DNA from 2 places in the Citrobacter farmeri genome. Region 2 is predicted to be linked to the other one. Evidence: predicted binding sites of a transcription regulator. Region 2 holds the regulator's gene; the other holds the start of a gene.
What was found. The regulator PurR, encoded in region 2, represses purine synthesis genes. The targets are predictions, from matches to a motif close to CANGCAAACGTTTGCNTG.

Region 1 (5,070 bases), 570 kb from region 2:
TTACCCGGACATCATTCGCAAAGCGTTGCATAAAGCGAATGCAGTCGGACAGGTTGCCGGCGGCGTTCCGGCAATGTGTGACGGCGTGACTCAGGGGCAGGACGGTATGGAGCTTTCGCTGCTGAGCCGCGAAGTGATCGCCATGTCCGCCGCGATAGGGCTGTCTCATAACATGTTTGACGGCGCATTGTTCCTTGGTGTGTGTGACAAAATTGTCCCGGGGCTGGTGATGGCGGCGCTGTCATTCGGTCATCTGCCTTCTATCTTCGTGCCGTCAGGTCCGATGGCGAGCGGCCTGGCGAACAAAGAGAAAGTCCGCATTCGTCAACTCTATGCCGAAGGTAAAGTTGATCGCATGGCGCTGCTGGAATCTGAAGCGGCCTCCTATCATGCACCGGGTACCTGCACGTTCTACGGCACTGCTAACACCAACCAGATGGTGGTCGAGTTCATGGGGATGCAACTGCCGGGCTCTTCATTTGTTCACCCGGATGCCCCGCTGCGTGAAGCGCTGACGGCGGCAGCGGCGCGCCAGGTGACACGCCTGACCGGTAACGGCAATGAATGGATGCCGATCGGTAAAATGATTGATGAGAAAGTGGTGGTAAACGGAATTGTCGCGCTGTTGGCGACCGGTGGCTCAACGAACCACACCATGCACCTGGTGGCGATGGCACGCGCTGCCGGTATCCAGATTAACTGGGATGACTTCTCTGATCTCTCCGACGTCGTGCCGCTGATGGCGCGTCTCTATCCTAACGGCCCGGCGGATATTAACCATTTCCAGGCTGCGGGCGGCGTTCCGGTCCTGATGCGCGAACTGCTGAATGCGGGCCTGTTGCATGAAGACGTCAACACCGTGGCCGGTTTCGGTCTGAAACGCTATACCCTGGAGCCGTGGCTGAACAAGGGCGAACTCGACTGGCGTGAAGGCGCTGCCAAATCGCTGGACAGCAATGTGATTGCCTCTTTTGATCAGCCGTTCTCCCACCATGGCGGCACCAAAGTGCTGAGCGGTAACCTCGGTCGCGCGGTCATGAAAACGTCCGCTGTGCCGGTCGAGAATCAGGTAATTGAAGCGCCAGCCGTTGTTTTTGAAAGTCAGCATGATGTTTTACCGGCCTTTGAAGCGGGCCTTCTGGACCGTGACTGCGTGGTGGTTGTACGTCATCAGGGACCAAAAGCGAACGGAATGCCAGAATTACATAAACTCATGCCGCCACTTGGTGTATTATTGGACCGTCGTTTCAAAATTGCGTTGGTTACCGATGGCCGACTTTCTGGTGCTTCCGGTAAAGTGCCTTCCGCCATCCATGTCACTCCGGAGGCGTATGATGGCGGCCTGCTGGCGAAAGTGCGCGATGGCGACATTATTCGGGTGAACGGACAGACAGGTGAATTGACGCTGCTGGTTGATGAGGCGGAGCTTGCCGCTCGCCAGGCACACATCCCGGATCTGAGCGCCTCGCGCATTGGAACGGGGCGTGAAATGTTCAGCGCGCTGCGGGAGAAGTTATCCGGCGCAGAACAGGGCGCAACCTGTATTCATTTTTAAGGCATATTTTGTAATCAGTCGAGAGAAAAGCTCTGATGAAAAACTGGAAAACAAGTGCAGAAGCAATCCTGACCACCGGCCCGGTAGTCCCGGTGATCGTAGTGAATAAACTGGAACACGCTGTGCCGATGGCAAAAGCGCTGGTTGCGGGTGGGGTACGCGTACTGGAAGTAACCTTGCGTACCGCCTGCGCGATGGATGCTATCCGTGCTATCGCCAAAGAAGTCCCGGAAGCCATAGTGGGAGCCGGTACGGTGCTGAATCCGCAGCAGTTGGCAGAGGTCACCGCAGCGGGTGCGCAGTTCGCTATCAGCCCGGGTCTGACCGAGCCACTGCTGAAAGCGGCAACTGAAGGCACAATCCCGCTGATCCCGGGAATCAGCACCGTTTCTGAACTGATGCTGGGCATGGACTACGGTTTGAAAGAGTTCAAATTCTTCCCGGCAGAAGCCAACGGCGGTACCAAAGCGCTGCAGGCCATTGCAGGTCCATTCTCTCAGGTGCGTTTCTGTCCGACGGGCGGTATCTCTCCGGCCAACTACCGTGATTACCTGGCACTGAAAAGCGTGCTGTGCATCGGCGGCTCCTGGCTGGTGCCGAATGACGCGCTGGAAGCCGGTGATTACGATCGCATCACCAAACTGGCGCGCGAAGCGGTTGAAGGCGCGAAGCAGTAAGCTATCAATGTGTAAACCGTAGGCCCGATAAAACGTATTAGCGTCATCATCGGGTCTTGCCGGATAGCGGCTTTACTGCCTTATCCGGCCTACGGTTTCTGTTTTTTAACCAGCTACTTTTACCTGCGCAGCGGCGTTCTTCGCGCGTTCAATTGCCTCATCAACATTATTAGCTGTTGCCAGTGTGACACCGAGGCGACGTGCTCCATCAATTTCCGGCTTACCGAAGAAACGGACCTGTAAACCGGCACCGACGGCACGCTGAACATTGTCAAACGTTACGTCCTGACTGGTCAGTCGCGGCAAAATCACCGCCGAGGCGGCCGGACCATACTGACGAATAGCGCCGACGGGCAGGCCAAGAAAGGCGCGCACGTGCAGGGCAAACTCCGACAGATCCTGAGAAATCAGCGTCACCATGCCGGTATCGTGTGGACGAGGGGAGACTTCGCTGAAAATGACCTCATCCCCGCAGACAAACAGTTCCACGCCAAACAGACCGTGGCCACCCAGGGCTAACACCACTTTACGGGCAATCTCCTGGGCGCGTTCCAGCGCCAGCGCGCTCATCTGCTGCGGCTGCCAGGATTCACGATAATCCCCTTCTTCCTGGCGATGCCCCACCGGAGCACAGAAATGGACGCCATCGACGGCGCTGACGGTGAGCAGGGTGATTTCAAAATCAAATTTCACGACCCCTTCGACGATTACCCGTCCGGCACCCGCCCGACCACCCTGCTGGGCGTAATCCCAGGCTTGCGCCAGCTGTGCTTCAGTCCGAATAAAACTCTGCCCTTTGCCGGAAGAACTCATCACCGGTTTGACAATGCAAGGAAAACCGATTTCAGCCACGGCCTCGCGGAAGGTGGCTTCGCTGTCGGCAAACCGGAAGGTCGAAGTGGGCAGCGCCAGCTCTTCCGCCGCCAGACGGCGAATGCCTTCACGGTTCATCGTCAGCTTTGTTGCGCGTGCGCAGGGTACGACGTTCAATCCTTCCTGTTCCAGCGTCACCAGCATGTCTGTGGCGATGGCTTCAATTTCCGGTACGATATAGTGTGGTTTTTCTAACTCAACCACGCGGCGAAGCGCGGCGCCATCCAGCATATTAATGACGTGCGAACGATGTGCGACATGCATTGCTGGCGCGTCGGCATATCGGTCCACCGCGATGACTTCCACCCCGAGGCGCTGGCACTCGATAGCCACTTCTTTACCCAGTTCGCCTGAACCCAATAACATCACCCGAGTTGCTGCCGGACGCAGCGCTGTGCCTAATAACGTCATGAATATCTCCCCCAACAAATTTGGCCGCAGTATATACGAAAACGTTTGCGTCTGTCTTTATTGCCAGGTTGATTTCGGCCGTAAAATAGAATATACTGTACATAAATACAGTAATATTGAGAGGCTGCAATATGGCGGTTGAAGTTAAATACGTAGTCATTCGGGAAGGTGAGGAAAAAATGTCATTTACCAGCAAAAAGGAAGCCGATGCGTATGACAAGATGCTGGATACGGCGGATCTGCTCGATACCTGGCTTGAGCAGTCACCGTTAACGCTGGAAGACGAACAGCGTGAAGCGCTGTCGCTGTGGCTGGCAGAACAAAAAGAGGTGCTGAGCACCATCCTCAAAACCGGTAAATTGCCTTCTCCGCAGGCGGTTGAGAATGACGCTTCTGCCGAAGATGATACTCAGGCAGCCTGAATCTGACTTGCGCTCCTGACGTTTTGTACCATGCTTTTTCCTGAATCAATGTGCTATTGGGTAAAGGAAAAGTATGAAAAGAAAAGGTGCGTTAATCAGCCTGCTGTTGCTGGGGGCCAGTCTGTCGGTGTCTGCTGCGGACACTGACAGTAAAACTGTCAAATTCCCTCAGTGTGATGGGCTTGATGCGGCAGGCATTGCCGCAAGTGTAAAACGTGATTACCAGCAAAATCGTGTGGTGCGCTGGGCTGACGACCAAAAACGGGTGGGGCAGGCTGACCCGGTTGCCTGGGTCAATCCGAAAGAGATTACCGGGCAGGACGGGAAATGGACGGTGCCGCTAACCGTGCGCGGGAAAAGCGCGGATATACATTATCAGGTGAAAGTCGACTGCAAGGCAGGCACAGCGGAATATCGCCCGCAATAGCGCGAACATTTGCGCATCTTTAGCGCGGGCAGACATTTCCTGACATCCCCTCGGGTACGCTTTGAAAATTCATTGTCAGTACTTGAGGGATAAAATGGCTAACTGGCTTAATCAATTACACTCTCTTCTCGGGCAAAACGGATCGTCTTCATCCTCTTCGGGTGAACAGGGATTAAGTAAGCTGCTGGTACCCGGTGCGCTGGGTGGTCTGGCAGGCTTACTGGTCGCCAACAAATCCTCCCGCAAATTACTCAGCAAATACGGCACCAGTGCGCTGTTGGTCGGGGGCGGCGCGGTGGCAGGTACTGTGCTGTGGAACAAGTACAAGGATAAAGTCCGCGCGGCGCATCAGGATGAACCGCAGTTTGGCACGCAAAGCACACCCCTGGATGTGCGCACTGAACGGCTGATCCTGGCGCTGGTCTTCGCCGCGAAAAGCGACGGTCATATCGACGCCAAAGAGCGGGCGGCAATCGAACAACAACTGCGTGAGGCAGGCGTTGAAGAGCAGGGCCGCGTTTTTATCGAGCAGGCGATTGAACAACCGCTGGATCCACAGCGCCTGGCGCAGGGGATCCGCAATGAGGAAGAAGCGCTGGAGATCTACTTTCTCAGCTGTGCCGCCATTGATATCGACCACTTTATGGAACGTAGCTATCTGAACGCGCTGGGCGATGCGCTGAAGATCCCGCAGGATGTCCGTGA
Region 2 (5,070 bases):
CATTCCCAAGGTTAAACGCACCAATGTTCACAGAAGATGAGAGGCCAGGCGCTTCATGAGCCACACGCATGACGCGCATTTGCAGCGGAGGCACTACCGCAAAAGTCGCCGCCCCCCATACCACCATACCGATCGCCGCCCCCAGTTCATTTTGTGCCAACAAGGGGATGGCCAACATAATCATCATCAGCAGCAGCAAAAAGCCCTTCAGCGTACCGTTAACCGAGCGATCGGCCAGTTTGCCACCGAGGTAGTTACCAATGGAAAAGCCCACGCCGATCAGAACCAGCATCCCGGTAACAAAGGCCGGAGTGGCATGGGTGATGCTTTGCAGGACGGGTGAAATATAGGTATACAGCGTAAACATTGCGCCCGCCCCCAACACGGTGGTCAGCAGCGCAGAAAGCACCTGAGGACGCATTAACACCGCGAGCTCTTTTTTCACTTCCGGTCGCGCCCCGGCACCGCCTTTCGGCAACGAGAAAAAGAGACTCAGCATTGAAATCACGCCCAGACCCGCGGTTGCCATGAACGACATTCGCCAGCCGATGGTTTCACCCAGCCAGGTCGCCGCCGGAACGCCGCCGATGTTGGCGATGGTCAGCCCCATAAACATCGTGGCAACGGCGCTGGCCTGTTTGTGCTTCGGCACCACGCTGGCTGCCACAACGGAACCCAGGCCGAAGAACGCGCCGTGGTTAAGGCTGGTTAAAATGCGTGACAGCATCAGTGTGGTGTAATCCGGAGAAATCGCCGAGAGCACGTTACCAAGCGTAAAGATAGCCATCAGAAAAATCAGCGCATTACGTCGCCCGCGATGTGACAGCAGCAGCGTCATCAGCGGTGCGCCGACCATCACGCCGACCGCATAGGCGCTAATCAGCATACCAGCCGCAGGAATAGACACATCGACACCACGCGCGATGACGGGTAATAGCCCCATCGGCGAGAATTCGGTCGTGCCGATGCCGAATGCGCCGATAGCCAGCGCCAGTAACGGATAATTAATTTTCATGCAGTGATGACTCCGGCTCTTCGCGACGGATCGCGATGCTTAACTAAGAGTCAAAAGCATGACATCAATCACAAAAAAAGAGAAGTTAACAAAAATACAAAAGACTTTTGCAGATTCAATAACAATATGGCAGGAGGTTCGAGGGAGCAGACACTCCCCCGAGGGGAAATCAATGCATTGCCGCTGTCAGACCGCCAGCAACGATTAAAGCCAGAACAATAAACGTGGTCACTAATGAAAATTTCAGATCGGTGCTCATCAACTTTTCTCCTTTTTATTCCCACACAAAAAGTGATATAGCGCATTTTTGCACACTTGAGTGCAAAAATCTCCCACGATTTAGAGTGATATGTGCTTTTAATACTTCCCCTTTTCGTTAAGATCAGCCAAAATTCGACGCTTACTTGATTAGCGTACCGGCCATTGACCCCTTCCTGACGCTCTGTGGCGTTTTCCCGTCATGCCGCACCCACGATGTTGCGCACAGGATGAGTAAAGGCAAACGTTTACTTGCGTATTTTAATGTTCAGGTTGGGTCTGGAGTGAGATTTAATGGCAACAATTAAAGATGTAGCGAAACGCGCAAACGTTTCCACTACAACCGTATCACACGTAATTAACAAAACGCGTTTCGTCGCTGAAGAAACACGCAATGCAGTGTGGGCGGCAATCAAAGAATTGCACTATTCCCCCAGCGCTGTTGCCCGTAGCCTGAAGGTAAACCATACCAAGTCTATCGGTTTGCTGGCGACCAGCAGCGAAGCCCCCTACTTTGCCGAAATTATTGAAGCGGTTGAGAAGAACTGCTTCCAGAAGGGCTATACCCTGATCCTTGGTAACGTCTGGAACAATCTGGAAAAACAGCGTGCCTATCTGTCCATGATGGCGCAAAAACGCGTTGATGGTCTGCTGGTGATGTGTTCCGAATATCCCGATCCCCTGCTTTCGATGCTGGAAGAGTATCGTCATATCCCGATGGTGGTTATGGACTGGGGCGAAGCCAAAGCCGACTTCACCGATACCGTAATTGATAACGCCTTTGAAGGCGGTTATATGGCTGGCCGCTACCTGGTCGAACGCGGACACCGTGAAATTGGTGTGATTCCGGGGCTGATGGAACGCAATACGGGCGCTGGCCGTCTGGCCGGTTTTATGAAAGCGATGGATGAAGCGCTGATTAAAGTGCCAGAGAACTGGATTGTACAGGGCGACTTCGAGCCTGAATCCGGCTACCGCGCCATGCAGCAAATTTTGTCGCAAGCGCATCGCCCAACGGCGGTCTTCTGTGGCGGCGATATTATGGCAATGGGTGCCCTTTGTGCCGCCGATGAGATGGGCCTTCGCGTACCGCAGGACGTATCGCTGATCGGCTATGACAATGTGCGCAACGCCCGCTTCTTTACGCCAGCATTGACCACCATCCACCAGCCTAAAGATTCCCTGGGTGAGACAGCCTTTAACATGCTGCTGGACCGTATCGTCAATAAGCGCGAAGAGTCGCAGTCCATTGAGGTCCACCCGCGCCTGGTGGAGCGTCGCTCCGTTGCGGATGGTCCTTTCCGCGACTACCGTCGCTAAACGTCTTCTGCGGGAGTCTCGTCAGGCTCCCGCAACCACTCTTTGTTCAGCGTTTCGCTGTCTCCCAGATAGTCAAGCAGCCAGATTAGCGCGGGTGACATATCATTCTGCTGCCAGGTCAGGCAACACCCCGCATCCGGGAAAGGGTTCTCCAGGTTCAATGCCACCCACTGTCTCTTATTGAGATACGGCTTGGCAAAATGCGTCGGCACCATACCGACACAAAGCCCGGCGCTGATACAGGTCGCGGAGGAATCCCAGTCCGGAACCACCACCCGCTTCTGGTTGTCCAGCAACCAGGTCACGCGTTTCGGCAGCGTGCGGGAGGTATCTTCCAGTACCAGTGACGGCCAGTTGCGCAACGTGTCATCACTGAGAGGCCCGCTCATGGCGGCCAGCGGATGTGTGCTGGCAACGACACAACACCAGCTCAGCTTGCCCATATCGCGGAAGGTGTATCGTCCTCCGACCGGGATCGCCTGGGTTGCGCCGATAGCGAGTTCAACCCTGCCATCTGACAGCGCGTCCCAGACGCCGTTGAACACCTCCTGAAAGACCAGCAACTCCACGTCATCAAAGTGGCGGTAAAAATCGACAATCAGCTGTCGCGTACGCTCCGGGCGCACGATATTGTCCACTGCGATGGGAAGTTGTCCGCGCCAGCCGTTGGCGATCTGCTGACACTGCTGGCGCGTGATCTGCATTTTTTTGATGACAGAGCGACCTTCTTTCAAAAACCAGGCTCCCGCCGGGGTCAGCACGACATCGCGGTGACGACGTTCAAAGAGCGGAACCGCCAGCCACTCTTCCAGTTGGCGGACCGTATAGCTGACCGCCGAGGGCACCCGGTGCAACTCCTGAGCGGCGGAACTGAAACTACCGTTGCGCGCTACGGCATCAACCACTTCCAGCGCATATTCTGACCACATAATCTGCCTACAAAATTTTTGAATGCAATAAACAAATATTACCGTTTCACAAGCCGAAATTCACTCCCTACACTCTGCGCCAGTGTCATTCATTAAAATTAGAGAACAACTATGCAACCAGGAAAAGGGTTTTTAGTCTGGCTGGCAGGACTCAGCGTGTTGGGTTTTCTGGCAACCGACATGTATTTGCCCGCTTTTGCCGCCATTCAATCTGACCTGCAAACACCGGCATCTGCCGTCAGCGCCAGCCTGAGTCTTTTTTTAGCGGGCTTTGCCGTCGCGCAACTGCTGTGGGGACCGCTCTCGGACCGCTATGGCCGTAAACCGATCCTGCTACTGGGTCTGTCCATCTTCGCCCTCGGTAGCCTGGGTATGCTGTGGGTCGAAAGCGCGACGGGATTGTTGGTTCTGCGCTTTATTCAGGCAGTGGGTGTCTGTGCGGCGACAGTCATCTGGCAGGCGCTGGTCACCGATTACTATCCTTCGCACAGAATTAATCGCATTTTCGCGACGATCATGCCGCTGGTCGGGCTGTCCCCTGCACTGGCGCCGTTATTAGGAAGTTGGATCCTGACCCATCTTTCCTGGCAGGCGATCTTTGCCACGCTGTTTATCATCACGCTGCTGCTGATGGTGCCTGCACTGTTTTTAAAACCGACTTCCCGGGCGCGCGACGACAGTAAAGATAAACTGACCTTCACCACACTGCTGCGCGCGAAAACGTATCGCGGCAACGTACTGATTTACGCGGCGTGTTCTGCCAGTTTCTTTGCGTGGCTGACCGGCTCGCCGTTTATTCTGAGTGAAATGGGCTACAGCCCGGCGGTGATTGGCCTGAGCTATGTGCCGCAGACCATCGCCTTTCTGATTGGCGGCTACGGTTGTCGCGCCGCGCTGCAAAAATGGCAGGGGCAACAGCTTCTGCCCTGGCTGCTGGTTATCTATGCGCTTAGCGTGGTGGCGACATGGGCCGCAAGCTTTATTCATCACATCACGCTTGCGGAGATCCTGATCCCCTTCTGCGTGATGGCGATAGCCAATGGCGCTATTTATCCGATTGTGGTCGCCCAGGCGCTGCGCCCGTTCCCACAGGCAACGGGGCGTGCCGCTGCCCTGCAAAATACCCTGCAATTGGGTCTGTGCTTCCTGGCAAGCCTGGTGGTTTCCTGGCTTATCAGCACACCGCTGCTGACCACAACCAGCGTGATGCTGTCGACGGTCGTCCTGGCCGGAGTGGGCTACAAGATGCAACTGCAGCCCTCAGACGCCAGCGAGCAGCATGAAGATCGCGGGATTGCCCATAGCGAATCTCATTGATATCACTCACATTCGCCGTTAATTAGTCGACTAACAATTTTTGGTTGTATCATCAATTTTTGAGGCCTATACTAAATTTCGGTTGTTAAAATTACGATAATTATTATGTGTTAACGGGAACCGGAGCGTTCCCGGTTCACCATGGATGGCCTTTTCGGCAAGGGGTTCTCCCTTCCTCTGTTCTACGTCGGATAATAGACTCGCGGAATGACCCCGCGAGATTTCTCATAA

Region 1: the regulator PurR is predicted to act here: its motif matches at 3,551-3,568, upstream of purT (formate-dependent phosphoribosylglycinamide formyltransferase).

What each region holds. Positions count from the first base shown of each region.
Region 1 is NZ_CP077291.1:1,926,696-1,931,765, forward strand. It holds gene edd (phosphogluconate dehydratase) at 1-1,555, shown strand, start outside; gene kdgA (bifunctional 4-hydroxy-2-oxoglutarate aldolase/2-dehydro-3-deoxy-phosphogluconate aldolase) at 1,591-2,232, shown strand; gene purT (formate-dependent phosphoribosylglycinamide formyltransferase) at 2,338-3,516, opposite strand; gene yebG (DNA damage-inducible protein YebG) at 3,648-3,938, shown strand; gene yebF (protein YebF) at 4,012-4,365, shown strand; gene I6L53_RS09090 (tellurite resistance TerB family protein) at 4,460-5,070, shown strand, end outside.
Region 2 is NZ_CP077291.1:2,495,237-2,500,306, forward strand. It holds gene I6L53_RS11700 (MFS transporter) at 1-1,015, opposite strand, end outside; gene cydH (cytochrome bd-I oxidase subunit CydH) at 1,185-1,274, opposite strand; gene purR (HTH-type transcriptional repressor PurR) at 1,568-2,593, shown strand; gene punR (DNA-binding transcriptional activator PunR) at 2,590-3,522, opposite strand; gene punC (purine nucleoside transporter PunC) at 3,634-4,839, shown strand.